3 regions of the Faecalibacterium sp. BIOML-A1 genome follow, and region 2 is predicted to be linked to each of the others. Evidence: riboswitches for the same ligand, from Rfam matches in the RefSeq annotation. Region 2 holds a riboswitch; each other region holds the start of a gene.
What was found. A riboswitch is a leader RNA that binds a small molecule or an ion and turns the genes downstream of it on or off. The one in region 2 is predicted to bind thiamine pyrophosphate.
Positions count from the first base shown of each region.

Region 1: another riboswitch for thiamine pyrophosphate. It lies ahead of GKG36_RS09235 (energy-coupled thiamine transporter ThiT); the one in region 2 lies ahead of thiW (energy coupling factor transporter S component ThiW).
Region 3: another riboswitch for thiamine pyrophosphate. It lies ahead of thiD (bifunctional hydroxymethylpyrimidine kinase/phosphomethylpyrimidine kinase); the one in region 2 lies ahead of thiW (energy coupling factor transporter S component ThiW).

Region 1 is NZ_WKZJ01000007.1:72,569-82,603, forward strand. It holds gene pyk (pyruvate kinase) at 1-558, opposite strand, end outside; gene GKG36_RS09205 (sodium:alanine symporter family protein) at 1,007-2,398, opposite strand; gene GKG36_RS09210 (MATE family efflux transporter) at 2,597-3,928, opposite strand; gene yfcE (phosphodiesterase) at 4,238-4,783, shown strand; gene GKG36_RS09220 (DNA glycosylase) at 4,783-5,619, shown strand; gene bilS (flavodoxin family protein BilS) at 5,712-6,203, opposite strand; tRNA gene GKG36_RS09230 (tRNA-Ala) at 6,267-6,342, opposite strand; gene GKG36_RS09235 (energy-coupled thiamine transporter ThiT) at 6,485-7,114, opposite strand; TPP riboswitch at 7,197-7,296, opposite strand; gene GKG36_RS09240 (sporulation transcriptional regulator SpoIIID) at 7,407-7,655, shown strand; gene sigG (RNA polymerase sporulation sigma factor SigG) at 7,706-8,473, opposite strand; gene GKG36_RS09250 (sigma-70 family RNA polymerase sigma factor) at 8,748-9,452, opposite strand; gene GKG36_RS09255 (sigma-E processing peptidase SpoIIGA) at 9,501-10,035, opposite strand, start outside.
Region 2 is NZ_WKZJ01000002.1:53,485-63,519, forward strand. It holds gene GKG36_RS02505 (precorrin-8X methylmutase) at 1-517, shown strand, start outside; gene GKG36_RS02510 (hypothetical protein) at 680-916, opposite strand; TPP riboswitch at 1,104-1,211, shown strand; gene thiW (energy coupling factor transporter S component ThiW) at 1,504-2,019, shown strand; gene thiM (hydroxyethylthiazole kinase) at 2,035-2,856, shown strand; gene thiE (thiamine phosphate synthase) at 2,843-3,478, shown strand; gene thiC (phosphomethylpyrimidine synthase ThiC) at 3,681-4,991, shown strand; gene GKG36_RS14545 (hypothetical protein) at 5,246-5,383, shown strand; gene GKG36_RS02535 (alanine/glycine:cation symporter family protein) at 5,617-7,002, shown strand; gene brnQ (branched-chain amino acid transport system II carrier protein) at 7,055-8,335, opposite strand; gene GKG36_RS02545 (ABC transporter permease subunit) at 8,933-9,700, shown strand; gene GKG36_RS02550 (ATP-binding cassette domain-containing protein) at 9,694-10,035, shown strand, end outside.
Region 3 is NZ_WKZJ01000004.1:15,659-25,693, reverse strand. It holds gene dnaX (DNA polymerase III subunit gamma/tau) at 2-1,867, opposite strand; RNA gene ffs (signal recognition particle sRNA small type) at 1,945-2,043, opposite strand; gene GKG36_RS06015 (ZIP family metal transporter) at 2,317-3,069, opposite strand; gene GKG36_RS06010 (HIRAN domain-containing protein) at 3,162-3,536, opposite strand; gene GKG36_RS06005 (hypothetical protein) at 4,095-4,370, shown strand; gene GKG36_RS06000 (chromate transporter) at 4,498-5,070, opposite strand; gene GKG36_RS05995 (chromate transporter) at 5,067-5,639, opposite strand; gene GKG36_RS05990 (aspartate dehydrogenase domain-containing protein) at 5,748-6,548, shown strand; gene GKG36_RS05985 (NAD(P)-dependent oxidoreductase) at 6,564-7,460, shown strand; gene GKG36_RS05980 (TIGR00730 family Rossman fold protein) at 7,502-8,038, opposite strand; TPP riboswitch at 8,136-8,242, shown strand; gene thiD (bifunctional hydroxymethylpyrimidine kinase/phosphomethylpyrimidine kinase) at 8,301-9,101, shown strand; gene GKG36_RS05970 (TENA/THI-4 family protein) at 9,094-9,771, shown strand.

The DNA of each region.
Region 1 (10,035 bases), on a different contig from region 2:
ATGGCGCAGGGCCAGAATATCTGCTTTGCCGCGCACAAAAGGCAGCATCACACCGGTAACACCGCACTGCTTTGCAATTTTCAGGTTCTGCAGGTCTTCCTCCGTCAGGGTAGGCGAGGGCACCGCAAGGCCCGGTGCAGCAATGCTTTTGCGGCTCTGCAGGGTGCCGCCGCGCACCACGGTGCACACAAGGGCTTCCGGCAATGCCTGTGTGACCTGCACCAGAAGCTTGCCGTCGTCCAGCAGAAGCTGCTGTCCGGGCGCAGCCGCCTGTATCAGAGCTGCCGGGCAAGGTACGCCGTCTGCGCCAAGGCGTACAGAGCTGCCCTCAACCAGAGCAACAGGCTCTGCCAGCGTGCCGATGCGCAGTTCCGGCCCCTGCAGGTCGATCAGCAGCTGACGGATGCCGGCTGCGCGGATCATGGCCAGCCAGTCGGTGTGCGCCGCCAGCGGCCCGTGGGAAAGATTCATGCGGATGCCGGTCATGCCGGCTTCCACCATGTGCTGCAAGATCGCCGGCTGTGCGCAGGCCGGGCCGATGGTACCATAAAAATCCAAGGTTCATTCCCTCGATTCATTTTTTTTTCTAATGTATATTGTAACATGAACTGTCCGGGTTGAAAAGAGCCGGACGCGGGCAGAATAAGGGGATTGAAAAAATGCGGTAGCAGCCTGCGCAGGGAAATTGCGAAAAATCAAAGACCCGGAACCTTTTTAGAGCTGTTTAGCCCTGAAAAAGTTCCGGGTTTCGTACAATGTTTTTGGAGAGCTGTCTTGCAACAGCTTTTTCGCATGTTCGGATGCTTTTATCGGCAAAGGCCGAGACGCTTTTTGAAGCCCTCCCACAGGCGCACCACCCGCTCCCGCGGCAGGAAATACCCGCAAGGACGGCGATTGCTGGGTGCACTGTGTGGCGCGGGTACCGGTACACCTGCCCGAATAACAAAAGAGGCTGTTGCACATCGTTTTAGCCGAAAGTGCAGCAGCCTCTTTTTGTTGTGGGCAATCAGCCCTCCGATGCAAAAAATTCTTTGGTCAGCCTGACCACCGTGCCGGAAAGCAGCAGCAACGCGAGCAGGTTCGGAATGCTCATCAGGCCGTTGAAGGTATCGGCGATGCTCCACAGCAGGCCCAGATCCATCGTTGCGCCCAGAATGGACACAAAGGAGTAGACCAGAAAGAAGGGCTTTGCCACCTTATCGCTGCGGCACAGGAACACCAGGAACCGGGAACCATACAGGCCCCAGCCGATGATGGTGGAAAAAGCAAAGCAGCACAGGGCCACAGCGGTAAAGATGGAAGCCCAGCCGCCGTAGGTGGTGGTAAAGCCGCTGATGGTCAGCTCTGCACCGGCGGCGGTGCCGTAGTTCACGGTGGTGCCGCTGCACAGAATGACCATGGCAGTCAGGGTGCAGATGACGATGGTATCGGCAAACACTTCAAAGATGCCGAACATGCCCTGCTTGACCGGCTTTTTGGTGTCGGCGCAGGCGTGGGCAATGGAACCGGTGCCAAGGCCGGCCTCGTTGGAGAAAATGCCGCGGGACACACCCTTCTGCATACTGACGAACAGGCTGCCGATGGTGCCGCCGGTGAACGCTGCCGGGTTGAACGCACCCGCAATGATGGACTCGAACACATAGGGCAGGCGCTCAAAGTTCAGCACCATAACGCCCACGGACAGCACGATGTAGAACAGAGCCATAAAGGGCACCAGCTTTTCGCTCACGCTGCCAATGCGCTTGATGCCGCCCAGCAGCACCATGGCCACCAGCATGGCCACTGCGATGCCAACCACGAGGTTCAGGGTAGAAAGCGCACCGCCGCCCACCACGCCGTACTCCAGCAGAGCGGTATCGATAGCGGCAACGATGGTATTTACCTGTGTGGCATTGCCGGTGCCAAACACGGTCAGCACGCCAAACAGGGAATACAGCACAGCAAGAAACTGCCAATGCTTGCTCAAGCCGTTTTTAATGTAGTACATGGGGCCGCCTACCCATTCGCCCGTCTCGCTGCGCTCACGGTAGTGCACCGCCAGCGTGACCTCGGCAAACTTGGTGCACATGCCCAGCAGGGCAGAACACCACATCCAGAACACGGCACCCGGTCCGCCAATGGCGATCGCGCCTGCCACACCGGCAATGTTGCCGGTGCCCACGGTACCGGCCAGCGCGGTGCACACCGCCTGAAAGGGAGTCATGGCACCATCGGAAGCGTCTTTTTTGCGGAACATGCGTCCGATGGTGGTCTTGATGGCGTAGGGAAATTTGCGGATCTGCAAAAAGCCCGTGCGAACACTCAGGAGCAGGCCCACGCCGATGATGCACACCATGGCGGGCACGCCCCAGATGAATTGGTTGACCGCCTGATTGACGGCCGTGATCGTCTCGATCATATTTTTCCCACATCCTCTGTTAAATTGCGCTTTTCCAGCCGAAATGCCGGAAAACAAACATCTTATTTTACCGCAGTTTTTGCGTACTGTCAAATAAAATGCACAAAAAAGAGGGAGGGTTTTTGGCAAACTCTCCCTCAACTGCTTGAAACTATTTTATTTTACTCGGTCTTCGCCGTCCAGCGCTTTCAAGAAGGCTCAGCACTTTCCAACTGCCTTGCGGTACACCGGGTAAGCCACGATGGCGGACAGCACTTCGGTGATCCAGAATGCATGCCACACGCCGTTGGCACCAAGGAAATGGCACAGCACAGCGGCCAGCGGCATGATGAATACGATGTAGCGACACAGCGAGATGACCAGCGATTCTGCGCCCTTGCCAAGGCCTTCCAGTGCACCGGAAGAGGTGGTGGATACGGCAGAAACCACAAAGCCCAGACAGATGATGCGCAGGGCAGTCTGGCCGATGGCGACGGTTTCGGGGTTGGAGGTGAACAGCTGCATCAGCGGGCGGGAAGCGAACAGACAGATGACCGTGCCCGCAGCCATGATGGCAGCACTCATGATGAGGGTGAGTTCGTAGAGCTTTTTCACGCGGGCGTGCTGTTTGGCACCGTAATTGTAGCCAATGAGCGGGCGCATACCCTGTACGATGCCGTTGGCGGGCAGATACAGGAAGGTCTGCAGCTTGTAGTAAATGCCCAGCACCACCACGTAGCTCTGGGAAAAGCCCGCCAGCAGGCCGTTCAGGAAGGTGACCAGCAGAGAGGGCAGGGCCAGATTGAGGATGGCCGGCACGCCGATGGCATACAGTTTGCCGTCCAGTGCGGCATCCGGGCGCAGGCAGCTGCGGCGCAGTCGGATAGGCAGCTCAGTACGGACGTAAACGAAGAGGTAAACGCACAGGCTCAGCAGCTGGCCGATGCCGGTGGCAAGGGCCGCACCCGCAATGCCCATGGCAGGCACCGGGCCAAGGCCGAAGATCAGGATGGGGTCCAGAAGGATGTTGCACACACAGCCAAAGATCAGCGCCGCCATAGTCACCTTCATGCGGCCCACGGCCTGAAACATCTTTTCAAAGGCCAGTGCCGCCATGTTGATGGTGGCAAACAGGAATACGATGGTGGAGTAGGTGATGCCGGATGCGATCAGGCCTGCGTCGCTGGTGAACCGGCGCAAAAAGCCCGGCATGATGACAATGCTGACAATGGTGATGAGAATGCCGTGCATCAGGCTCAGCGCCATACCGTGGGTGGCGGCAGTCTCGGCCTTTTTGTGGTCGCCCGCGCCAAGGTACAGTGCGATCATGGCATTGATGCCGATACCGAAGCCGATGGCGATGGCGTTGGCAAAATTCTGGATCGGGAACACCAGCGACAACGCAGTCATGGCGTCTTCGCTGATGCGGGCCACAAACAGGCTGTCTACAATGTTGTACAGACTGTTCACCAGCATGGAAATAACATTGGGCAGCGCCATGGATACCAACAGCGGCAGCACCGGTTTTTCTTTCATAAAGGTCTCGTTCATAGTGTTTGCATTGCTCCTGTAGAGAAAAGGAATGAATTACTGCAGCCGCGGAATCGTCAGGGCGAGACTGCTCGAAGATAAAAGCAGACGCAAAAAAGCCACACAATGGCTCTTTTGAAGTCATTGTGTGGCGAAAAGTAGCATACTGCTGTAAAAATCCACACGAATTTTATTAACTGTAGGATAACACGGCTTCCGGCAGATGTCAAGAGGTCAAACGGATAAAGTATGACTTTTATAGACTTGACCATTTTTCACCGGGAGGCTAAAATAAAAATAGATACTTTATAAAATAAGGAGAATCCTGCCATGAAATGGATGATCGCATCCGACCTGCACGGGTCGGCGTTTTATTGCAAAAAAATGATCAAAGCGTTTGAGCGGGAGAGAGCAGACCGGCTGCTTTTGCTGGGGGATCTTTTGTATCACGGCCCCCGCAACGACCTGCCGGAGGGCTATGCCCCGAAGGAGGTCATCCCGCTCCTGAACGGGCTGAAGCCGGCGCTTTTGTGCGTGCGGGGCAACTGTGACGCTGAGGTGGATCAGATGGTGCTGGATTTTCCCATTCTGGCCGACTATGCGGTGCTGCCGGTGGGCAGGCGGCTCGTTTACGCTACCCACGGTCATGTGCACAACCTGAAAAACCTGCCGCCGCTGGCTCCGGGGGATGTCCTGCTGCATGGCCACACCCACATTCCGGCGTGGACAGAGTTCGGCGAAGGCAATCTCTACCTGAACCCCGGTTCTGTGAGCATCCCGAAGGAAGGGAGTGCACATAGCTATATGACACTGGAAGGGGAGACTTTCCTTTGGAAAACGCTGGAAGGCGAAGTGTACCGGGAGCTGGAGCTGTGATGGGGGCAATGGAGCTGGAAGAGAAAACGGTTCAGATCCGGGATGATTTCGACCCGGACAAAATTCTGGCAAGCGGCCAGTGCTTTCGCCCCCGGAAGCAGGCGGAGGGCTGGTATCGGTTTGTTTCCGGGAGACAGCTGCTTTACCTCAGACCACTGCGCAGCGGAACCTACACGGTGCGGTGTGAGCCGGGCGCATGGGAAACCTTCTGGCACGGTTACTTCGACCTTGGCCGCAGCTATGCCGCCCTGCGCGGAAAGCTGGACAGCCGGGACGACTTTCTGCAGCGTGCCATGGAATATGGCCGGGGCATCCGGGTGCTGCGTCAGGATGAGTGGGAGATGCTGGTCAGCTTCATCATCTCGCAGCGAAAGAGCATCCCGGCTATCCGCAGGGCGGTAGAGCTGCTTTCGGAGCGGTTTGGCGAGCGGCTGGGCAGCGATAGCGAAGGGCCGGTGTATGCGTTCCCGACAGCAGAAGCGCTCTGCTGTGCCGGGGAGCAGGCGCTGCAGGAGTGCGGTCTTGGCTACCGCACCCGCTACGTGCTGCATGCGGCGCAGCAGGCGGCAGAGGGCACACTGGACCTGAAGAAGCTGGCTTCCCTGCCCGATGAAGCACTTTTTGCCCGTTTGATGGAACTGGACGGTGTGGGCAAAAAGGTGGCAAACTGCGTGTGTCTGTTCGGCTATGGCCGTGTGGGCCGTGTGCCGGTGGATGTCTGGATCGAACGGCTCATCCGGGACGAGTTTGCCGGGCAGGACCCGTTCCCGCAGTTCGGGCTGGAAGCAGGCATCGTGCAGCAGTACCTGTTCTTTTATAAAAGAAGCGTGGGATAAGAACCGCGGAGCCGCAGGCAGGAGCGTAGGATCATCCGCTAAGCAAAAAAGGCAACGGCTTCCTCTGTTTGAGGAAAACCGCTGCCTTTTTATCATTTTACCGCCTGCTTTAACCGTTCCAGATCTTCTGCATCCGGGTGAGAAAGGGCGTTGTCAAAATTCTCGATCAGTGCATCCAGATTGGGCAGATGGATCGGCTGCTTTTTCATGCCCTCATACCGCTGGCGTACCGAAAGCGGCATCTTGCCCTGACACATATAACGGCCGAAGACTGTGTTGCTCCTGTCCAGTGAACGCTCCACCTTTTTCAGGATCTTGTTGAAATACTCCTCACTGCCGCCAAAGCCGGCGGTGCCAAAAAGGAAGATATTTTTGCCGTGCAGCTGCTTCAAAAAGTCCAAAGTGCTTTCGTCAGCGTTTCCCTTGTCTGTCCAGAAGCCCACATAGAGGTCGTCTGCTTTCATGGCAGCAGGGTCCGGGGTGCCAAAATAGCAGCAGTTTTCCTGTGGCAGACAGGCGTGCAGCGTGTCTGCCAATAATTTTGTGTTGCCTGTTTTACTGCTGAATACGATCGCGTAGCTCATAGTTTCTCCTTTGGTCGGTAACAACAAAAAACACCACACGTTTCCGTGCGGTGCTTTTCCTTCTGGTGGAGAATACCGGGATCGAACCGGTGACCTCTTGCATGCCATGCAAGCGCTCTCCCAGCTGAGCTAATCCCCCAGATGTTTGTGCCGTGCCTGACGACAGGAGTAATTATACCAGCGCTTTGCCGGATTGTCAACAGCTTTTTTGGGATTTTCTGCAAAAAAAATTCCCGCCGGGGAAATGCCCTTCCCGGCGGGAAAAATGACTGCGAAAAAACTTACGCTCTTGCGTTCTGCGGGTCGAAGATCTGCGGTGCGACACGGATCAGGATCACCACAAGGACCGTGGTCAGAATGGCTTCGGGCAGCATGTAGGTGGCGTTGTACACGGCACTGTACAGCCAGCACAGACCGTCCACGCTCATGTTGGAGATGCCGGGAAAGCCGATCTCGGTCATCCAGCTGAAAGCGTAGTCGTAGTCCTTCCAGACGATGTAACCGGACAGAAAGCTGCACAAAAAGCGCAGCAGGCACACCACAAAGGCGCTGACACCGACACCCACGGTGCGGCTGCGGAAAGGCTTTGCGATCAGGCAGGCAAAGCCCAGCACCGTGAAGGCCAGAAGGTAGTCCAGCAGCACGCAGCCCACCTGTGCCGTGAGGGTCTGGCAGTATGCCAGGTTGCCAAGGCCCTGCACAAGCTGGATCAGGCTGTTGACGAAAGCGGTCATGATGCCCCACTTTGCGCCGTGGCGGTAGCTCATTACCAGAATGGGCACCATGCTGAACAGGGTGATGGAACCGCCGTGGGGCATGAGCGGGATCTGGATCATGCTCAAAACGGTGGACAGGGCGATCATCAGCGCACCCTCCACCAGAATGCGGGTCTTGGAATAGGTTTTGGTCATAGGGATTCCTCTTCTCAGAACAATAGTACACAAAAACAAAATGCGCCCGCTTTCCAGCAGGCGCACGGGGTTTGTGAAAGAACGGACAGTTCTGCAAACTCCCACGCCGGCATTGTCCGGTCTGGTAAAAGGGTACTCCGCAAAACGCGGATCTCAGCCTTTCGGCACCCCTGTTTTTATGTCCATGCAAAAGTATAGCGCGTCCGGCGCAAAAGTCAAGCCCCGGCGGAACATATCTGCCCCGGCCTGTGCATAGGCTGTACCATAAGTTCACAATGGGAGGAGTCTGGATATGAAGGGAGACCCCGAACAGAGGGCGGTACAGCTGGGCGAATATATCGCGGCCAACCGGGCCACAGTGCGTGCGGCGGCAGCGGTGTTCGGGTGCAGCAAGTCCACCGTGCACAAGGATGTTGCGGTGCGGCTGCGGACGCTGCAGCCGGAGCTGTTCCGGCAGGTGCGTGCGGTTCTGGCCTGCAATAAGGCAGAGCGGCATCTGCGCGGCGGTGCGGCCACCCGGCGCAAATACAGCCGCAGATAAAAGACGGCACACTTCCGAACAAAACGGAAGCTGTGCCGCCTTTTTTAGGTTCAGTCCCGGGTGCGGAACTGGCTCAGTGCGCCTTTTTCCAACCGGCTGACCTGTGCCTGACTGATGCCGATCTCCTGCGCCACCTCCATCTGGGTCTTGCCCTGCAGGTAGCGCAGCTCCATGATCCGCTTTTCCCGCGGGGTCAGCCCGGCCACGGTCTGCCGGAACTGCAGCCCGCTGATCCAGCTGTCCTCGCCGTCCGGGTCCCGCACCTGATCGATCACATACATCGCATCGCCGCCATCGGTGTACACCGGCTCTTCCAGACTGATCGGCTCCACCACCGATTCCAGCGCCGCCGTCACTTCGCGCCGGGCAAGGCCCGCCGCCTGCGCGATCTCGTCCATGGTCGGCTCGCGGCCCAGCTGCTTTTCCAGCGCTTCGCGGCTCTGCATGGCCCGGTAGGCGGTATCCCGCAGGCTGCGGCTCACCCGCAGGGCATTGTTGTCCCGCAGAAAACGCCGGATCTCCCCAATGATCATGGGAACGCCGTAGGTGGAAAAGCGCACCGGCTGGGCGGGGTCAAAATGATCGATGGCCTTGATAAGCCCAATGCACCCCACCTGAAACAGGTCGTCCAGATTTTCGCCGCGCTGGGCGAACCGCTGCACCACGCTGAGCACCAGCCGCAGGTTGCCTTCCACCATTTGTTCCCGGGCTGCCGCATCACCGGCGTGGGCGCGGGCCAGCAGTTCCCGCTTTTCGGCTTCGGTCAGCACAGGTAGCTTTGCAGTGTTCATGCCGCACAGCTCCACTTTGTTGTACATCCAAACGCCCCCGGTCTGTTTTGATCTTCACCGGGAGTATGGGATGCGAAGCGGCATTGTATGCGTGGAAAAAACTGTGCGCTTTCCCGTTTGGCAGGAAAGCGCGGCAAAATAAAAAATGACCGCCTCGAGTCCCAATCCGAGCGGTCATCTTTTCTTGACTAATCCGGTAAGGAACTAGCCGTTTGCAGGGCCAGCGCCTTTTGTAGCTTTATTATGCGCGAATCAGCGCGGATTGTCAAGCCCAGCGGGCGGCAGTCCGCGTTTTTTCACCTCACTCGTTTTCCAATTGTACTTTTAAGGTATGGATGATCCGTTTTTCCAGCCGGGAAATGTAGCTTTGGCTGATGCCCAGTGCGTCGGCGGCCTCCTTCTGGGTGCGCTCAATGCCGTCCGCCAGACCAAAGCGCAGCTCCATGATCTGCCGTTCCCGCGGGGACAGGCTGTCCACGGCCCGGCGCAGCACGGCGCGCTCCGCATCCTGTTCCAGCCGCTGGCTGATCTGGTTCTCATCACTGCCCAGAATATCAGAAAGCAGCAGCTCGTTGCCGTCGCCATCCACGTTCAGCGGTTCGTCGATGCTGGCTTCCTGACGGCGGTTGGAGCTTTTGCGTAAGTACATCAGAATTTCATTGCCGATGCAGCGGCTGGCGTAGGTGGCCAGCTTGATGCTGCGCTCCGGCGTGAAGGTGTTCACCGCCTTGATCAGCCCGATGGTGCCAATGCTGATCATGTCCTCGGCAGGCACACCGCTGCTTTCATACTTTTTGGCAAGGTACACCACCAGCCGCAGGTTGTGGGTGATCAGGTCGTCCCGGGCAGCGGCATCGCCTGCAGCCATACGGGCCAGCAGGACCTTTTCCTGTTCCGGGGTCAGGGGCGGGGGCAGGCTGGGCGCGCCCGCCAGAAAATGTGCGCCGCCGCAATAGCTCAGCCGTGCAAGGAGCCAACGCCAGAACCGGTGCAGAACATGAAACATGAATACCCCTCCTGTACATCTATAAGTATCGATCGCATCAAGCGCTTCTCAGCGGATGCCCAGCTGTACGGCCAGTTCGCTGCCCAGCAGAGCTGTCCATGGCTGCTGCGTTTCCGGGCGGCAGAATGCGGCCAGAATGCCCGCTGCACTGCCTTTGCTGGTGCGCAGGGTCTTGGCCGGAACGGCAGGCAGCACACAGTGCCCGGCAATGGTGGTGCAGGGCACCAGCCGCACCCGCAGCTCCGGCGGCGGTGCCGTGCCGCAGGCAAAATAACGGTCCAGGAACGTGCGCAGCTCCTGCGGCAGGGCGCTGCGCACGGCAGGGTAATAGACCAGAACCACTGCCTGCCCGGTCAGCGGGTCCTGCACTGAGAAGCCGGTGTCGCAGAAAGCCTGTACGGAGAGGACTGCACCTTCCAGCTCCAGCACAGCGGCAAAGCAGCGGGTGCCTGCACGGCCAAAGCAGAACAGTACGCCGCGCAGCACGGCAAGCACTGCACCGCAGCACAGCAGCAGCCGGCCCGGGGACAGCGGCAGATAGACGCAGAGATTTGCGCTTTGCACTCCGGGCAGCAGCACGGCT
Region 2 (10,035 bases):
TCTGCGCTTTACACCCGGCGCGGTGGAAGCCGCAGTCAAGGCCCTGCACGCGGGTGCTTTCATCGTTACCGACACCAATATGGCGCTGGCGGGCATCACAAAGCCGGGCCTGAAAAAACTGAACGGTGAAGCCATCTGCTACATGGCAGACCCCGCTGTGGCCGAAGCCGCAAAGCAGGCGGGCACCACCCGTGCCGTTGCCGCCATGCACCGCGCTGCCCGGGAGCACCCGGGGGCCATTCTGGCCATTGGCAATGCGCCCACGGCCCTTTTGACCATTGCGGAGGAAATGGAAGCCGGTCTGCGGCCTGCACTGGTCATTGGCGTGCCGGTGGGGTTTGTGAATGTGGTGGAAAGCAAGGAAGTACTGTTTGCCGCCTGCGAGCGATACGGCGTGCCTGCCATCGCCGCCATGGGCCGCAAGGGCGGCAGCAATGTGGCTGCAGCCATCTGCAACGCCCTCATTTACTCTGCCACCGAAATGCTGGACCCCTCTGCCAGAGGGTGGAACGGATAAGGCGGAAACAGCATAACATCAAAAACCCGGAACCCTTTTTGAGCCGTTTTGGCCGAGAAAAGGTTCCGGGTTTTGTTCATGATTTTTTCAGAGAGCTATTTTGCAACAGCCCCATTTTCACGGAAAAGGTCCGAACCGAGCACGGCATCCACACTGCCGGCATCAGGCTGCGGGGAACGTCTTGTTCCACACTTCGATCACCTTGAACTTCGGGGTCCAGCCTTCGGGCTCAAAGCGGTCGCCCTTGGCACCCATGGTGCCCTGCTCGGTGCACCACTGTGCGGCCTTGGCCATATCAGGGTCGGTCACATCCGCAAAGGCGGGTGCGCACACGCTCAGCACCATGCACAGCGCCACGAGGGCTGAGAGCAGCCTTTGGGTCAGGGTCGTCTGCTTCATATGGAATTCCTCCTTTTTGCTTACGGGGGGGGGTATGTGTCCATCTTGAAAATACCATATTTCACCTTCTTTTTCAATAAAACCTGCGTGAAACGCCCCAAAAACTGCGTGAAAAACGTTTTGCACCGCTGTGCGCGCCTTTGCCCCCTCTTGCAATTTGTGCGCAAAGGGTGTAGAATACAGTCACAATCAAATACAGGGGAGCTTGTAAAGCAGGCTGAGAGGAAGTACCCAAACTTCGACCCTTTTACCTGATGCGGATAATGCCGCCGTAGGAAGTCAGAATGGATGATTTTTTGCAGGAGGCACCGCGGAAGGTGTCTCCTGTTTTTTTTGTTGTGTACCTATTACCATTAAGGAGGATGCCTTGTACTTTTCTGCGGAAGTGCCGCAGCGGGCTGAGGGGGAGCGCCCTGAGCTTTGTGACCGTCAGCGATGGGAAGCCGTGTTCCGGCGTGAGAGGAGACCAGAAAGTCTCGACCGCTTCTTATAGTTCCTGCGCCGGGTCTGGCACCGGGTGCGGGCTGTTTGCGGAGGCGCTGTATGGTTTTTGCTGCTTCCGCAGGTTTGGAAAGGAGCCTTGCCTTATGAAAAAACTCTCTGTGAAAAAGCTGGCGTTGGCCGGCATGCTGTGCGCTCTGTGCGTGGTGGGCAGCGTATTCAGCTTCCCCATGTTCGGCAGCAAATGTGCACCCATCCAGCATATGGTCAATGTGACCTGCGCGGTGCTGCTTGGCCCGTGGTGGGGCGTGGGCGTGGCCTTTGTGGCCTCGCTGCTGCGCAATCTGCTGGGTCTGGGCAGCCTGATGGCCTTCCCCGGCAGCATGTTCGGCGCACTGCTGTGCGGCCTTGTGTACCATAAGACCAAAAACATCCTTGCCACCATGGTGGGCGAGGTGTTCGGCACCAGCATTCTGGGCGGCCTGTGCGCTTACCCGGTGGCCATCTTCCTCATGGGCAAGAGCGCCGGCGACATCGCGTTCTATGCCTACATCGTGCCGTTCCTCATCTCCACTGCAGTGGGTTCCATCATTGCGGGCGTGCTGGTGTACAGCCTGCAGCGCTCCGGCGCACTGCGCTCCATGCAGAACAGTCTTTCCTGACGGAGGGGCACCCGAATGTTCAAAACAGAGTTTGAAAATGTCCGCCGCACCTGCCCGCTCATCCATAACATTACCAACTACGTCACCGTGAACGACTGCGCCAACATGGTGCTGGCCTGCGGTGCTTCGCCCATCATGGCCGACGATGCCGCCGAGGTGGAGGACATCACCACCATCTGCGGCGGTCTGAACATCAACATCGGCACCCTGAACAGCCGCACCATCACCAGCATGCTGCTGGCGGGCAAAAAGGCAAACCAGCTGGGACATCCTGTGGTGCTGGACCCGGTGGGTGCGGGTGCATCCCGCCTGCGCACCGACACGGCTTTCCGCCTGCTCCGGGACGTAAAGTTCACCGTGATCCGCGGCAACATCTCGGAGATCAAAACGCTGGCCTCCGGCGCGGGAACCACCAAGGGCGTGGATGCCGATGTGGCCGATAAAGTTACTGAGGCCAATCTGGACAGTGCCGTGGCCTTTGCCAAGGCCTTTGCAGCCCAGACGGGTGCCGTTATTGCCATTACCGGTGCCATCGACATCGTGGCCGATGCCGAAAAAGCCTACTGCATCCGCAACGGCAATGCCATGATGAGCAGCATCACCGGTACGGGCTGCCAGCTTTCGGCCCTGACGGCGGCGTTCGTTACCGCCAACCCCGGCCATCCGCTGGAAGCCGCTGCAGCTGCAGTGTGCGCCATGGGCCTTGCGGGCGAGACCGCCCACAAGCGCCTGACCCCGCTGGACGGCAACTCCACCTACCGCAATTATATCATCGATGCCATTTACAATATGACCCCGGATCAGCTGGAAGAAGGAGCAAACTATGAAGTGCGATAAGCAGAACATGCTTCTGTATGCCGTCACCGACCGCGCATGGGTGGGAAAGCAGACCCTCTATGAACAGGTGGAGAGCGCCCTGAAGGGCGGTGTCACCTGTGTGCAGCTGCGTGAAAAAGAGCTGGACGACGAAGCCTTTCTGAAAGAGGCTGTGGAGATCCATGCTCTGTGCCAGCGCTACGGCGTGCCGTTCTTTGTGAACGACAATGTGGACATTGCCATCCGCTGCCATGCCGAAGGTGTGCATGTGGGGCAGGAGGATATGGCCGCAGCGCAGGTGCGCGCCCGTGTGGGCGAGGGAATGATGATCGGCGTTTCCGTCCACAGTGTGGAGGAAGCACGGGAAGCCGTCAAGCATGGCGCAGACTGCCTTGGCGTGGGCGCGGCCTTTGCCACCCACACCAAGACCGATGTGGATGTTCTGCCCCACGAGACCCTGAAGGCCATCTGTGATGCCGTGGACATCCCGGTGGTGGCCATTGGCGGCATCCACAAGGAGAACATCCTGCAGCTCAAGGGCACCGGTGTGGATGGCGTGGCCCTTGTGAGCGCCATCTTTGCAGCAGACGACATCGAGACCGAGTGCAAAGAGTTGAAAGCCCTGTCGGAGCAGATCATCTGACCGATCCTGCGGCAAACCGGGGACACCACCTTGGGCCGCGTTATAAAATTCATGGAGAAAACCAACATGAAAAGCGTATTTTGCGCAGGTGCCGGCATCCAGAACGTTCTGTTTTTTCTGAATGACGGCTGCCTTTCCCTACCCTTGTATGACCAGCACCCTGCTGTTCAGAGATAAACTGTCATTTGGAGGAACAGAGCGTATGCAGACTTATACTACCCAGATGGATGCTGCCCGCAAGGGCATCATCACGCCGCAGATGGAGATCGTGGCTAAAAAAGAGTATCGCACCACCGAGGAGATCCGCCAGTGGGTGGCCGAGGGCAAGGTAGCCATCCCGGCCAACAAGCACCACGAGTGTTTGAACCCCGAGGGTGTCGGCTCCATGCTGCGCACCAAGATCAACGTGAACCTTGGTGTCTCCCGCGACTGCAAGGACTACAACGTGGAGATGCAGAAGGTGATGAGCGCCGTCAACATGGGCGCCGAAGCCATTATGGATCTGTCCAGCCACGGCAACACCCAGCCCTTCCGCCAGAAGCTGACCCACGAGTGCCCGGTGATGATCGGCACCGTGCCGGTGTACGATTCGGTCATCCACTACCAGCGCGATCTGGCTGAGCTGACCGCACAGGACTTCATCGATGTGGTGCGCCTGCATGCAGAGGACGGTGTGGACTTTGTCACCCTGCACTGCGGCATCACCCGCAAGACCATCGAGCAGATCCGCAAGCACAAGCGCAAGATGAACATTGTCAGCCGCGGCGGCTCTCTGGTGTTTGCATGGATGAGCATGACCGGCAACGAGAACCCCTTCTACGAGCACTTTGACGAGATCTGCGAGATCTGCGCCGAGCACGATGTGACCATCTCGCTGGGCGATGCCTGCCGTCCCGGCTGTCTGGCTGACGCCACCGATGTGTGCCAGATCGAGGAGCTGGTGCGTCTGGGCGAGTTGACCAAGCGCGCATGGGCACACAACGTGCAGGTGATGGTGGAAGGCCCCGGCCATGTGCCCCTGAATCAGGTGGCTGCCAACATGGAGGTGCAGAAGAGCATCTGCATGGGCGCACCCTTCTATGTGCTGGGACCCCTCGTCACCGATATCGCCCCCGGTTACGACCACATCACCGCTGCCATCGGCGGCGCTGTGGCTGCCGCCAGCGGTGCAGCTTTCCTGTGCTATGTGACCCCCGCCGAGCATCTGGCTCTGCCCAACGTGGACGATGTGAAGCAGGGCATCGTGGCCTCCAAGATCGCTGCCCACGCCGCCGATATCGCCAAGGGCATCCCCCACGCCCGGGACATCGACGATAAGATGGGCGATGCCCGCCGTGTGCTGGACTGGGATGCACAGTTCGCCTGTGCACTGGACCCGGAGACCGCAAAGGCCATCCGCGATGCCCGCCTGCCGGAGGACGACCACAGCGACACCTGCAGCATGTGCGGCAAATTCTGTGCCGTGCGCAGCATGAACAAGGCGCTGGCCGGTGAGTACATCGACATTCTGTAAAAATCTTCTGTTTTACGCGCAGCAGCGCGCATCTTCCTCCGCCGCCCGGTATGACCGCCGGGCGGCTTTTGTTGTAATTCCCAAAAGATTGTGTTAAAATAACAATAAGGCGCTGATTGCAAAATTGGTGGTCATGCTTTCTATCCCGTATCGCTGGTTTTTCTATTTCTACATAGAACAAGCAGAGGTCCGGGAGGAAACTTTTTTTGAAAGTACCCTGCCCGGAGCCTTGAAGGCGAAGGGAGGGATATCGAATGAATCTGCTGGAGACTCTCGCATTGCTCACGTTCATTCTCGCGTTGTTGAGCTTGGTCGTGGATGTGATCCGTCTGACCGTTGAGGTCATGGCAAAGTTTTCCCAGATGAAAAGCGATGATAACAAAAAAGATTGACCGCCTCACAGTTCCCCAACTCGAGCGGTCAATCTTTTTGACTAACGGGATGGAGAGCTGACCTTTGCAGTCAGCGCCCCTTCTGTTTGTAGTATAATCGAAGCTATGTGATTTGTCAAGTTATCCTGTTCCATCGATTATTTCTATCAATATTTTAGATTTTACAATTCTTCTGTACTGTACTATAATGAAGTTATCGTCTTCATTCCATTGATCTACAGGAGGAATCTGCCTTGCTGGTAAATCTTATCGAATCCGTCTATCGCCTGCTGTGGGGCGATCTATTCACCATCCCGCTGGGCGGCGGCATCGGCATTTCCTTCATGGTGGTGCTGCTGTTCACGGCGGGCATCTGGTTCACCTGCCGCACCCGTCTTTTGCCGGTGCGGTTGTTCCGGGATATGATCGCCGCCGTGTGCGAGAAAAAGCAGGGCAGGGACGGCCTTTCCTCCTTCCAGACGCTGGTCATTTCCACCGCTACCCGCGTGGGCATGGGCAATCTGGTGGGCGTGGTGGCCGCTGTTTCTGCAGGCGGTGCCGGTGCGGTGTTCTGGATGTGGGTCACTGCCATTCTGGGTGCGTCCACCTCCTTTATCGAATCCACCCTTGCCCAGAAATACCGCCAGCCCGACCCGCTGTACGGCGGCTGGCGCGGCGGACCGGCCTACTATCTGCATGTGCTGGCGGAGCGCAGGCGCGGCAAAAAGCTCAAACGCTCTGTGGTAGCGGCGCTGTTTGCGGTGTCTGGTCTCATCTGCTGGTGCGGCATCAGTCAGGTAATCTCTAACTCGGTCAGTTCCGCGTTTGAAAATGCGTTCCATATTCCGCCGCTTACTACCACACTGGTGCTCACGGCCATTGCGGCGGTGATCGTGCTGCGCAAGAATGCCACCGTGAAAAGTCTGGACGTGATGGTGCCCATCATGGCGGTGTGCTATTTTGTCATCACCGTGGGCATCGTGCTGTTCAACCTGCCCAAGCTCCCGGCGGTGTTCGGGCGCATCTTTGCGGAAGCATTCGGTCTGCGGCAGGCCGTGGCTGGCGGCTTTGGTGCTGTGCTGATGAACGGTGTCAAGCGCGGCCTGTTCTCCAACGAAGCGGGCAGCGGTTCGGCACCCTGTGCAGCTGCCGCCGCAGAGTGCGACGATCCGGTCAAGATGGGCTTTGTGCAGGCGCTGGGCGTACTGATCGATACTGTGGTGATCTGCAGCTGCACGGCTTTTTTGATGCTGCTGGTGCCGCAGGAGATCACAGAAGGACTTGCGGGCATGGACCTTTTGCAGACTGCCCTGCAGTACCATCTGGGCGGCTTTGGTGTCGTGTTCATTGCGGCCACGCTGGCGCTGTTCAGCTTTTCCACCTTTCTGGGCGTTTTGTACTATGCCCGCGGCAATGTGGCCTATCTGTGCGGCGACAACTGGTGGAGCCAGACCGTGTATAAGCTGATCGCGTTGGCCATGCTGGTGATCGGCGGTATGCAGGCCTACACGGTGGTGTGGGATCTGGGCGACGTGGGCATTGGCCTGATGACCATTTTCAACATGATAGCCTTGGTGCCCATGGCAAAGGAAGCGCTTGCCGCCCTGAACGACTACGAAAAACGCAAAAAACTGCAGTAAATAGCAAAGGCCCGGCTCCCTGTAACATGGGAACCGGGCCTTTCAGGTTATTTTATTGCAGATCAGATTTGTTTAAAAGCAGCCCGCCTGCAAGCCCGGCCAGCGCAGGCAGCACCCAGCCAAAGCCCATGCTGCCCAGCGGCAGAGCGTTGGCGGCGGCAGATACTGCCCCCAGCGGCAGCGCAGCGGCGATGCTCTGCAGGGCGGTCAGGCCCATGCACAGCGGATACACCGCCCGGTGCTTTTCAAGGCCCGGCATAAAGGAAAGCAGGATCAGCACGATGGCTGCGGGATAAATGGCGTTCAGCACCGGAGTGGACAGCCGGATGATGGCAGCAAGGCCGAGGTTCGATACCAGCATACTGGCCACAGCAAAAAAAGCTGCGATGGCAGGGTAGGGGATGCGGGGCAGAAGCTGATGAAAATACTGCCCCACACAGGCGATCAGGCCCACGCAGGTGTTGAAGCATGCGATCACAAAAATGGCCGCAATAAGCACAAGGCCCGCCCGGCCGAACAGTGTTTGTGCCAGAGCGGTGAGCACCTCGGCACCGGTGGCAAGGCCCGGATACACCGTGCCGGTCTCGGCCCCGGCGTGGCCCAGCATGGCGTAGACCACCAGCATCAGCCCGCCTGCAATAAAACCGGCCCGGATGGTGCCGCCCTCCACGGCATGGCTTTCTGTGACACCCCGGGCGCGGATGTTCAGGGCAATGACCGCGCCAAAATTCAGCCCGGCCAGCGTGTCCATGGTCTGGTAGCCGTACAGGATGCCCTGCACAGCGGGCAGGGCTGCGTACTCTGCGCTGGGTGTGCCGTAGTGTGCCGCCAGCGGATGGATGAGACACCCGGCAAACAGCACCACGATGAGCACGATCAGGCAGGGGCAGAGGATGCGGCCCAGCCAGTCGGTAAGCTTTTCTGGCCGCAGCGCCACCAGAAAGGCCGCTGCAAAAAAAAGCACCGAGTAGGCCAGCTGCAGCCCGGTACCGCCGCCTATCAGCGGCACCAGCATCTGGAAGGAGGTACTGGCGGTGCGGGGGATGGCAAGGCAGGGCCCGATGGAAAGATACACCAGAATGGTGAACACCATGGCGAACACCGGATGCACCCGGCCGGCAAGCTTATCCAGACCACCTGCCCGTGCCACAGCCACCACGCCCGCAATGGGCAGGCCGACGGCGCTGACGGCAAGGCCCGCAAAGGCAGGCCAGAGGCTGGTACCGGCCTGCGCGCCCAGATGCGGTGGGAAGATCAGATTGCCTGCACCAAAAAACATGGAAAACAGTGTAAAGCCGACCAGAAGCAGATTTTTGCCGGAAAGCTTCTGCATAGGACAGACACCTCATTTCTTTCCTGCATCAAAGATGACAGTGATTTATACAGTTCAGTTTATCGTTTTATGCATTTCATGTCAAGAAAGAAAAACATGAAGAAAAGTAATGACAGGCATGATAAGCTCTTATGCATCATGATGCATGGGTCATTGGCGTTTGGAAAGGAAAATGCTATACTATACAATATGGTACAAATATTGCAGCCAGCAAAGAAATATGTTAAACTAAAAGCACCGCCCATAAAGGCGGTGTAAAGGTGCTGTCTGCAAGTGCAGGTGGTCTAGCTCCCTTCGGCATAACGCGGAAGGGGACGAAAAATTTCTTTTGCCTCCCTAACGCGAAAGCGGAAAGGGGGGATGCTTCATGACGTTTGAACAGGTCGTATTGTTGCTTTCGCTGCTTGGCGGAGCGATTTATGTCACGTTCCAGATTACATGGACGATTTCCAACGGCAAAAAGAAATGACCGCCCCAGACTCCCAATCTCGTGCGGTCATTCTTTTTGATCTAGCCAGAGGGAGCTGACCATTGCGGGCAGCGCCTTTTCTATTTGTAGTATAGTGTTTTTTGAATGGATTGTCAAGGAAAATACCAATGAACCAACACAAACAACTTTTTGAGCGGCTGGCTGCTGCAGCCTTCTGGCTGGCGGTGTGGCAGTGCGCCGCCATGGCGGTGGGACAGGAGGTGTTCCTTGTTTCGCCGGTGCAGGCGGTGCGCACTCTTTTGCAGCTTTTGCCGCAGGCAGAGTTCTGGCAGCGGGTGGGTTTCAGCTCCGGGCGCATTCTGCTGGGTTTTGGGCTGGGCGTGGCCGTAAGCATCGTGCTGGCTGTGGCCGCACAGGCGTGGCACACGGCAGATGTGCTGCTTGCTCCGGTGCTGCAGCTGGTCAAAGCCACGCCGGTGGCAAGCTTTATCATTCTGGCGCTGGTGTGGGTGCGGGGGGCATCGCTTTCGGTGCTCATCAGCTTTTTAATGGTGCTGCCCGTGCTGTACGGTGCGGTGCGCACCGGCATCCAGAGCGCAGACCCACAGCTGTTGGAGATGACGAAGGTGTTTCGCCTTCCGCTGGGCCGACGGCTGCGGGCGGTGTGGCTGCCTGCGGTGCTGCCGGCCTTCCGGCAGGGATGCAGCGTGGCCCTTGGCATCTGCTGGAAGAGCGGTGTTGCCGCTGAGGTGATCGGCCTGCCCAATGGCAGCATCGGCGATGCACTCTACCGGGCCAAGATCACCCTTTCCACCGGAGAGCTGTTCGCATGGACGTTTGTGATCATCCTGCTCAGCGCCGGGTTTGAAAAGCTGTTCCTGCTGCTTCTGGACTGCGTGACCCGCGCCGTGACCGGGGAGGTGCCGCAATGCTGACCATCGAGCATCTGACAAAACAGTTCGGGGAGAAAACGCTGTTCCGGGATCTCTGCCTCACGGTGGAAGGCCCGGCGGTACTGTGGGCACCCAGCGGCTGGGGCAAGACCACATTGCTGCGCATCCTCATGGGGCTGGAAGAACCCACTTCTGGCATAGTACAGGGCGTTGGCCGGGTGGCAGCAGTGTTTCAGGAAGACCGGCTCTGCTCGCAGCTGACAGCTGTGCAGAACGTGACGCTGGTATTGCCCGGCAGTGCAGAACAATACAAGGAGCAAATCATAAAAGATTTTCAACAGTTTGGCATGGATGCTGCCGCACTGGCCCTGCCTGCA
Region 3 (10,035 bases), on a different contig from region 2:
TTTATGATCTCGTTTTCCTTGCGGAATCCTCAATGGACACATCCAACCCCAGCTTTTCCAGTGCACGAAGCGACTGCTCTGCGTTGGAGACCGTTTTGCCAGCGCTCTTTGGTTCATAGGGACCAATGGGCACCGCCGTACCGGACACATCCTTGATCAGCTTTTTGATCAGGCGCTGGCTGTCCTTGTTGGCGCGGATAAAATCGCGGAAGGTCTTGCCGCCGTCGATCAGCACGCGGGTGCCATCAAAGTAAGCCTTGGACTTGCGCAGATAGGTGTAGAGCATGGGATCTTTTTCCTGCAGCTGCTGTACCACCTGCGGCCAGTACGGATACAGCGCAGTCCCTTCCTGCCCGGCATCCTGTGGCTTTTCCGGCACAGGCTTTGCAGCGGGCGTGGGTGCAGGTTTGGGCGGTTCTGGCTGCGGAACAGGTTCCAACTCTGCCGGCACGGGTGCAGCTGGCTGTGCGGCCTGCGCGGCAGGCTCGTCCCAAGGCAGCATTCCGGCCTGCTGCGCGGGCGGTTCCTCCGGCAGCGGCGGCAGCTCTTCGGTCTGGACGGGTGAAGTCTGCTCTACAGATATTTCCGACGGCACGGAAGGTTCTGCCTTTACAGGTTTCGGTTCCGCTGCAGGCTGCACCACAGGAACGGACGGTATTGGCGGCTGGGGAGTCGGAGCGCTTGCAAAGGGCTGCACAGCAGTTGCCGAGGCAAACGGCTGCGGCGCTGCGGGTTGAGCTGCAGCACGGACAGGCGCGGCCTGCACAGGAACTGCCTGCGGCTGCTGGGGCGGTTCGGATAAGCCAAACAGTGCAAGTTCCAGCTCGATCCGCTGGTCGCTGCCGCGGGTCATATGTTCCAGCGCACTGCCCAGCGCACGGATGGCACGAATGGCCTCCCGCTGGCCCAGCTGCGGGCCTTTTTCCAGATACAAAGCCTCCTCCTCCGGCGAAACGCCGGACAGAAGGCTCTGCCCGCCCGGCAATGCTGCCAGCATCAAAGCACGATAATGCGCGATCAATTCCTCCGTCAGACGCTTGACATCCACAGACTGCTGGCGAAGCTGTGCCAGCTGGGCCAGTGCTGTGGCACCGTCCTGCGCTTCCAGTGCGTCCGAAATGCGGAACAGATAACTGCGGTCGGTCACACCTGCCATGCGGCGCACCACATCGGCATCGATTTTCGCCGTAACGCCTGCGCAGGTATCCAGAATGGACAACGCATCACGCAGTGCACCGTCGGCCAGACGGGCGATCAGTTCCGCACCGTCCGGCGAAAGCTCCAGCTTTTCCTCACCTGCAATGTATTCCACCCGGCGGGCGATATCCTCCGGCCCGATGCGGGTAAAATCGTACCGCTGGCAGCGGGAAAGAATGGTGGCGGGCACCTTCTGGATCTCAGTGGTTGCCAGAATAAAGATGACGTGGGCAGGCGGTTCTTCCAGCGTTTTGAGCAGCGCATTGAATGCCGCTGTGGACAGCATGTGCACCTCATCGATGATGTATACCTTATATTTACAGGCGCTGGGAGTGTAAGCTGTTTCGTCGCGCAGGTCGCGGATATCATCCACACCGTTGTTGGAAGCCGCATCCATCTCCACCACGTCCAGAATGCTGCCGTTATCGATGCCCTTGCAGATCTCACACTCGCCGCAGGGGTCTCCATTGACCGGATGCAGGCAGTTGACTGCCTTTGCAAAGATCTTGGCGCAGGTGGTTTTGCCGGTGCCGCGCACGCCGGTAAACAGGTAGGCATGGCCCACACGGTTTGCCGTGATCTGGTTTTTCAGCGCAGTAACAATGGCCCGCTGGCCTACCACATCCTCAAAACGCTGCGGTCTCCATTTGCGGTACAAGGCACGGTACATGGTTCTCTCCCCTTTCCTGCAAAATAAAAAGGACAGCGCTGACGGGGTTTTGTCCCCGCCTTGCGTAACTCGGCATACGGATGCAGGCTTACTGAAACGCACAAACGCACTGCTTAAGGCTGCTTGGTTCCCCACCTGACCTGGTTCACAGCGAATCCATCGTACAGGACCCGCATCCGTATGCCGAACCACGCAGCAGGCGCTGTCCGACACATCCTTCTGAATGCCAGAATATTGTACCATAAACGCAGGCAGATTGCAAGGGGTGGGAGGTATCATTTCACGGCCCACGCATGAAACGATCAAATAGGATATCCCAACGTCAGAAAATGTGATGTTCTCTAAAATCCAAAAAGCGCAGTACATTCTCTGCGCTTTCGCGTTTTGTACTGCGCTTTGCTTTTATCCTGTTATTTTAACGGCATTGATTTTGCAGCAGCCTTTTTTTCTTACAATGCCACATCCAGTGCCATCATCAGCGCAAATCCCAGCACGATGCTTACAACACCGACAGGCTCGTCGCCCTCCACGGCCTGCGGGATCATCTCCTGTGCGGTCACGCACACCATGCAGCCCGCCGCCGCGCTGAGCAGCCACGGCAGCGCAGTACTGACCCATTCGGCCAGGGCAAAGGCAAGCAATGCCCCCAACGGCTCTACCAGCCCGGAAGCCGCTCCCGCAAAAAACGCCTGACTGCGGGTGCGGCCGTTATGGGCCAGCGGCAGGCTGACTGCTGCACCTTCCGGGATATTCTGCAGGCCGATGCCAAGGCTCAGCGCCAGTGCACCGCTGATGGCATCCGGCTCCCCGGTCAATGCCAGTGCAGCGGCAAGGCCCGCCACCATACCCTCGGGCAGGTTGTGCAATGTTACAGCCAGCACCATACGTCCGCCGTGCCCGGCCCCGCCTGCCAGCAGTTGCCCGGCAAACTGTTCCACCTGCAAAAGGCCCACTGCGCCCAGCACAAGCCCCACTGCCGATGGGATCCATGCCGGAAGCGGCAAAGTCTGTCCGCGCTGGATAGCAGGCAGCAGCAGGCTCCACACACTGGCCGCCAGCATGATGCCCGCTGCCATGCCGCACAGGATGCGCTGCGTGCAGGGCCGCGACTGCCGCCGCAGCAAAAACACGCCTGCTGCCCCCAGTGTAGTGCACGCCGCCGGGAACAGCAGCACCCACGCAGTGAAAACAATCTGGTTCACGATACATTCCCCCTTTGCCCGGTGTATGTGCGCCGAAGCAAAAAGGTGCAGAAAAGCCCGTCACACAAAATACAGTGTGATGGGCTTTTCTGTCAGAATGCGATGTCATCTTCTTCGCTGCCAAAGGGCAGACCCGTAGCCGGATCGACCGGCGGCAGGCCAGTCTGCCCCATATCCGCTGCCTTTACGCTGCATACCACCGCATTGGCAAGCACATACTTCACCTTTGCGGTGGCAGCAGCGCCGATCTTATCATAGATGCGGCCTGCGCTGTAACAGTCGCCCAGCACGGTGTGAGTGCTGTTGGCCACATAACCCACCTTGCCCAGACCCGGCAGTTCTGCGCGGATGGCTTCGTGGTCAAAGTCATTCTCCGGCTCTTTGACCAGTTTTACCTTCTGGCCTACTGTAAACGGCTGAGTGCCGAAGCGGTAGTTGAGTCCGGTCAATGTAACATAGTACTTCATCTTTATTTCCTCCAAAACACATGTTTTATTTTCAGGGAGCCCGTTCATCCCCTGCTGTGTCTGTATTATCCACTTTTTATGTCCAATAAAAATCACTTTCAAATAACACTTGTCATTCTTTGATATTTTTGTTCAGGTTCGCTGCACAAAGTTTACCATCTTTTCTTTCTCCGCAGGTCCACTGTCAGGTGACAAATGGTTCTTTTCCGTTTCCGGAGCCGCATCATCCTCACTTTTGCATTTCTTTATTTCTCTTTAAGAAACATGCATTCCCGTCTTGATTTAAGTGAACAAACAATGAAAGAAATTACAAAGTGATTACAACGCGGTAAAAAATTCTTTCCTGAGTTTCTCTGCGCTTCGATCAGTTTAACAAAAACTCTTTGACTTTTAGCGATAAATTATAACAAAATCGTAGATTATCATTGAAATCTCACTTCTTAGCCAAAAAAACTCTTGATTTTTTCGCAAAAAAGACTAGAATATCCACTTGCAGAAAGGCACTTCCTGTAGGGCCTTCTGCAAAATACATTTGCGTATGGCAAGGAGATTTTAGATATGAAACTCAAGAATGTTTGTGTTGCTGTTGTTGCTCTGGCTCTGGCTGTTGGCATGACCGCTTGCGGCGGTTCTGCTTCCTCCACTGCTGCATCCTCTTCCGAGGCTGCTTCTACCAGCACTTCTGTTGCTGCTGAGGCCGAGGAGAGCGCTTCTTCCGCTGTTGCAGAGGAGAACGGTTCTTCTTCTGAGGCTGCTTCCAGCGAGGCCGCTTCTTCTGAGGCCGCTTCCAGTGAGGCTGCTTCCAGCGAAGCTGCTTCTTCTGTTGCCGCTTGATCGCACAGCGCCTAAATTCCAATAAAAGCTGAAGCCGGGCACAGGGAGCCATGAGTTTTCCTGTGCCCGGCTTTTTACAACAAAACGCACCGGATCGTTCAACGAGAACCACCCGGCGCGTTATTTTTTATGCTCCCCAGAACAGGATGCCCAGTCCTGCAGAGAGCAGGATCATCCCAATGGGCGATGGTGCTTTGCCCTTTTTCCGGCGGCAAAGGGCATGCAGCCCCCACAGCAGCAGGAACACCACAATGGAACGGAGATCCGGCGCAATGCCTGCCTTGTCCGCTGCAAACCCGGCCAGCGTAGAAAGCGCCATGTTGACTGCAGTTGCCAGGATCATCGCCACCACACAGGGACGAACGCCGCCAAGAACTGCGTTGACTCCCGCATACTTCATCAGGTTCTGCAGCACCGATGCAATGAGCAGAATGATCACAAAAGACGGTAGCACCACCCCCAGCGTGGCACACAGCGCGCCCCAGAAGCCGCCCTGTGAAGCACCGATGAAGGTGGCCATATTGATGGCCAGCGGGCCGGGTGTGGATTCCGACACGGCAATGAAGCTGAGGAATTCGCCTTCCGTCAGCCAGCCGTGTCCTAAGACCGTTTCCCGCACCAGCGAGATCATCCCGTAGCCGCCGCCGAAGGACAGCGCACCGATCATGAGGAAATTCCAGAAAAGTTCTACATAGATCACGGCTTCTTCTCCCCCTTCCGCAGCTGCTGTACTGCATACACCAGCAGCCCGGCCGCACCGCTGAACAGGATGTAAAAAATGGAAGAGAAGGACACTGCTGCAATGGAACAGCCCACCATCGCTGCCGCAACCGTGGTCAGGATGACAATATTGAAAGCACTCCGTTCCAGCTGCTTCAGCATTTTCAGGCCCGCCGAGAGGATCAGATAGATCACACACACCTGAATGCCGTGGAACGCACTTGCCACCACCGAAAGGCGGAGGAACTGGTCAAAGAACAGCGAGATCAGATAAATGACCGCGAAGGACGGAAGACATACCGCCACCGTGGACGCTGCCGCACCTGCCGTACCCTCGATCTTGTAGCCGATATAGGTGGCACTGTTCACCGCCACCGGGCCGGGCGTAGACTCCGCAATTGCCACCATGTCCAGAAATTCTTCTTTTGTTACCCACTTTTTTTCTTCTACAAACTCATTTTGCAGCAGGGCTACCATGGCGTAGCCGCCGCCAAACGTGAACGCTCCAATTTTGAAAAACGTCCAGAAAAGCTCCTTTGTTTTCGACATAGCTTTCTCCTTTCTTGCGCCTTATTATATCATTTTTTGTTTTGATATGATATACTTTAATGGAATATGCTGCTTTCTTTGGAAAAAGCAGAAAAAGGAGTTTAGGATATGAAAATAAAATTTGGTATCGTAGGCTGCGGATTTCTGGGCAACATTGTGGCCAACGCATGGAAGAACGGTCTGCTGCCGGACTATGAGCTGGTGGGCGTGACCAGCCGCACCCGTGCTTCGGCGGAAAAGACTGCCGAAACGGTGGGCTGTGCCGTGTGTGACGATGTGGATACCCTGCTGACACTGCAGCCGGAATACATTGTGGAGACTGCTTCGGTGGAGGCTGTGCGCGCCATGGCTGTGCCTGTGCTGAAAAAAGGTGTGAACCTGGTCATTATTTCCATTGGTGCCTTTGCGGACCTTGATTTTTACGGGCAGGTCAAGGCCGCTGCCGTGGAGGGCGGTGCCAAGGTGCATCTGGCAAGCGGTGCCATCGGCGGCTTTGATGTGCTGCAGACCGTCACTCTGATGGCCGAGGCGCAGAAGCTGGCCGAGACGGCAGGCATTGAGACCCACACCGGAGCCAAGGGCTTCCGCAACACGCCGGTATGGGCCGACCACCTGCTAACCGATACCGAAAAGACCACCGTGTTCACCGGCAATGCCAAGCAGGCCATTGCCACCTTCCCTCGCCGCGTGAATGTGGCTGTTGCCACCTCGCTGGCCACCACCGGCCCGGAGATCACCGGCGTGACCATGCACTCGGTACCCGGCTGGGTGGGCGACGACCACCGCATCACCGCCGAGATCGAGGGCGTGAAGGCCGTGGTGGATATCTGCTCTTCCACCAGCGCCATTGCCGGTTGGAGCGTAGTTGCCCTGCTGCGCAACCTCTCCTCCCCCGTATGCTTCTATTAAAGGAGGACTTTACTGATGTTCAACAAACTGGTGGCCATTGAGCCGGTAAGCCTGATTCCTTCCGCCGAGGAAGCGCTGCATCAGTACGCAAAAGAAGTGGTGCTGTACCGCGATATCCCGGCCAGCGATGACCAGATCGTGCAGCGCATCGGAGATGCCGATGCTGTACTTCTGAGCTACACCTCCCGCATGGGCAAAAATGTGATCGAGCGCTGCCCGAATATCCGTTACATCGGCATGTGCTGCAGCCTGTATTCCGAGGAAAGCGCCAATGTGGATATCGCCTACGCCCGCACCCGCGGCATCAAAGTGCTGGGCATCCGGGACTACGGCGACCGCGGCGTTGTGGAGTACGTCCTGCATGAGCTCACCGGCATCCTGCACGGTTTTAGGATGCCCATGCTGCGGGACGAGCCGGTGGAGATCACCGGGCTGAAGGCAGGCATCATCGGGCTGGGTGTGTCCGGCAAAATGATCGCCGACGCGCTGCAGTTCATGGGTGCCGACATTGCCTATTACAGCCGCACCCGCAAGCCGGATGCCGAAGCTGTGGGCATGGCCTATAAGCCGCTGGCACAGCTGCTGACCGAGAGCGAGGTGGTGTTCACCTGCCTGAACAAGAACGTACTGCTGTTGGGCAAGGACGAATTTGCACAGCTGGGCGCAGGCAAGGTGCTGTTCAACACTTCCATCGGCCCGGGCTTTGACTCTGCTGCTCTGGAACAGTGGCTTGCTCTGCCGGGCACCCACTTTTTCTGTGACACCCGTGCCGCTGCCGGCCCGGTGGGTGAAGACTTCTTTGCCCGTGAGAATGTGCATTGCGCGAATGTTTCTGCCGGACGCACCAAGCAGGCTTTTGTGCTGCTGAGCCAGAAGGTGCTGGCAAATATCCGCACTGCACTGGGAGAATGATATAAAAAGGAAACGCTTCCCGGCCGGGGAAGCGTTTCCTTTTAGGCTTTATTCAAAATCGTTGTGATCTCTTCCAGATTCGCCGCAAATCGGATGCCCTGCTGGCGCTGCGGCGTGGAAAGGCCTTTCTCGATCATTTTGGCAAGCAGTGCTTTCAGGCTGTCGTAGTAGCCGTTCAGATCATACAGGATGCAGGGCGCGTCCAACTGGCCCAGCGAGACCTTGGACATTACCTCTGCGATCTCTTCCAGCGTGCCGGTGCCGCCGGGGAATGCGATGAAGGCATCGCCCAGCTCGATCATCTTCGTCTTGCGCTCGGTCATGTCCTTGGTGACGATCAGCTCGGTCAGGCCATCGTGCTGCAGCTCCTGCTGCACAAAGAACTGCGGTTCCACACCGGTCACTGTGCCGCCTGCGTCCAGCGCGCTCTGGGCAAGCTGACCCATCAGGCCGCTGCGGGAGCCGCCGTACACAAGGCGGTGCCCGTTTGCACCGATCCAGCTGCCCAGTTCCCGGACAGCTGCCGCCAGCACAGGATCATTGCCCGCATTTGCTCCAAGATAGACCGTGATGTTCATGGTATTTCCCCCTTTGTTTTTTTCCATTTTACCACGCAGCGGGCCGATTGAAAAGGGCCATCCCCTTGCAAATGCAGCGGCACTGTGGTATTCTTGAACGCAGAAAAAAGGGAGCCTGCAAAAGCAGGCTGAGAGTGGGCTGTTTGCCCAGACCTGTGACCTGATTTGGACAATGCCAACGTAGGGAGATACTGCTGCTTCAAAGTGCGGAGGTGCCTCCTTGCTGGCATTTCCGCACTTTTTTGCAAAGGAAGTTGTAACCATGAAAACTGCATTGACGATTGCCGGCAGCGATTCCAGCGGCGGTGCTGGCATCCAGGCCGATATCAAAACCATGACTGCAAACGGCGTGTACGCCATGAGCGCCATTACCGCACTGACTGCCCAGAACACCACAGGTGTGACCGGCATTTTTGAAGCCACGCCCGAATTTCTGGCACAGGAGATCGATGCCATTTTTACCGACATCTACCCGGATGCCGTCAAGATCGGCATGGTATCCTCGGCAGAGCTGATCAGTGTGATCGCCGAAAAGCTGCACACCTACGGCGCAAAGCATATCGTGGTGGACCCGGTGATGGTTGCCACCTCCGGCTCCAAGCTGCTGCGGGACGATGCCGTGCAGGCACTGACCGAAAAGCTGCTGCCCATGGCAGAGGTGGTCACCCCCAACATTCCGGAGACTGAGATCCTTTCCGGCATGAAGATCACCGATGCGGCCGGAATGGAGGCCGCTGCAAAGCTGATCAGCGAGAAATACCACTGTGCCGTGCTGTGCAAGGGCGGCCACCAGATCAATGATGCCGACGACCTTCTGTGGCGGGACGGCTGCGGCAAATGGTTCCGCGGTAAGCGCATTGCAAACCCCAATACCCACGGCACCGGCTGCACCCTATCCAGCGCCATTGCGTCCAATCTGGCAAAGGGCTATGATCTGGATGCATCTGTGGAGCGCGCAAAGGCCTACATTTCCGGCTGTCTTTCTGCCATGCTGGATCTGGGCCATGGCTCCGGCCCCATGAACCACATGTTTGCACTGAAGGGAGAGTTTGTGGGTGAGTGAGCAGACCTTTGTGCAGCAGCTGGTACAGGAAAGCCTGCCTGTGTGGGAGAAATGCCTGCACTCAGAATTTCTGACCCACCTTGCGGATGGCACACTGGATGAAGCCTGCTTCAAGGGCTACATCGTGGAGGACAGTCTTTACCTGCGGGAATATGCCAAGGTGTTTGCCTGGGGCATGACCAAGGCAAAGGATATGCAGACCATCCGCACCTACTATTCCCTGCTTTCCTTCGTGAATGAGAGCGAGGATGCAGCCCGCCTGCACTATCTCAAGCACTTTGGACTGACCGATGAAGGCATCCAGAGCCTGCCGCTGCGGCCGGAGAACCGTGCCTATGTGGACTCTATGATCGAAGCCGCCAAAAATGGCGAGGGCGCAGCCGAGTGCATGATGGCCTGCCTGCCCTGTATGCTGAGCTATGGCTGGATCTTCCAGAAACTGCTGGAAGAAAAGCCTTCCGTGCAGGATACCCTTTATGGTACACTGGTGGTGGACTATGCTGACAAGGGCTATGAGGCGGCCTGCCGCGACTGGGCCGTGTTTGCAGAAAAAGTCTGCGAAGGCCTGAGCGACGAGCGCCTTGCCCGCTGCCGCGAGATCTTCCATGCCTGCTCGGAGCACGAGCTGAACTTCTGGGCCATGGCAGCTTCCCCGCGCAGTGACCTGTAATTTTTCCTAAAATATAAAATGCACCCGGCCTGTGGGCAGAACCGCAGCAACCGGGTGCATTTGTTTTGTTCAGGTTTTCGTGGCCGCAACCACAGGCATGAGCCTTAGTGCCGGAAATAAGTGAGCCCTAAAACAAAAACTCCCCCGGCTCTTCTGCCGAGGGAGTGGAAAAGAAAAACGCCCCTAACAGAAGAACTCTCTTCTGTCAAGGACGAATAAAATTTGGCCTTTTATCCGCGGTGCCACCCTGACTTCATGGGCATG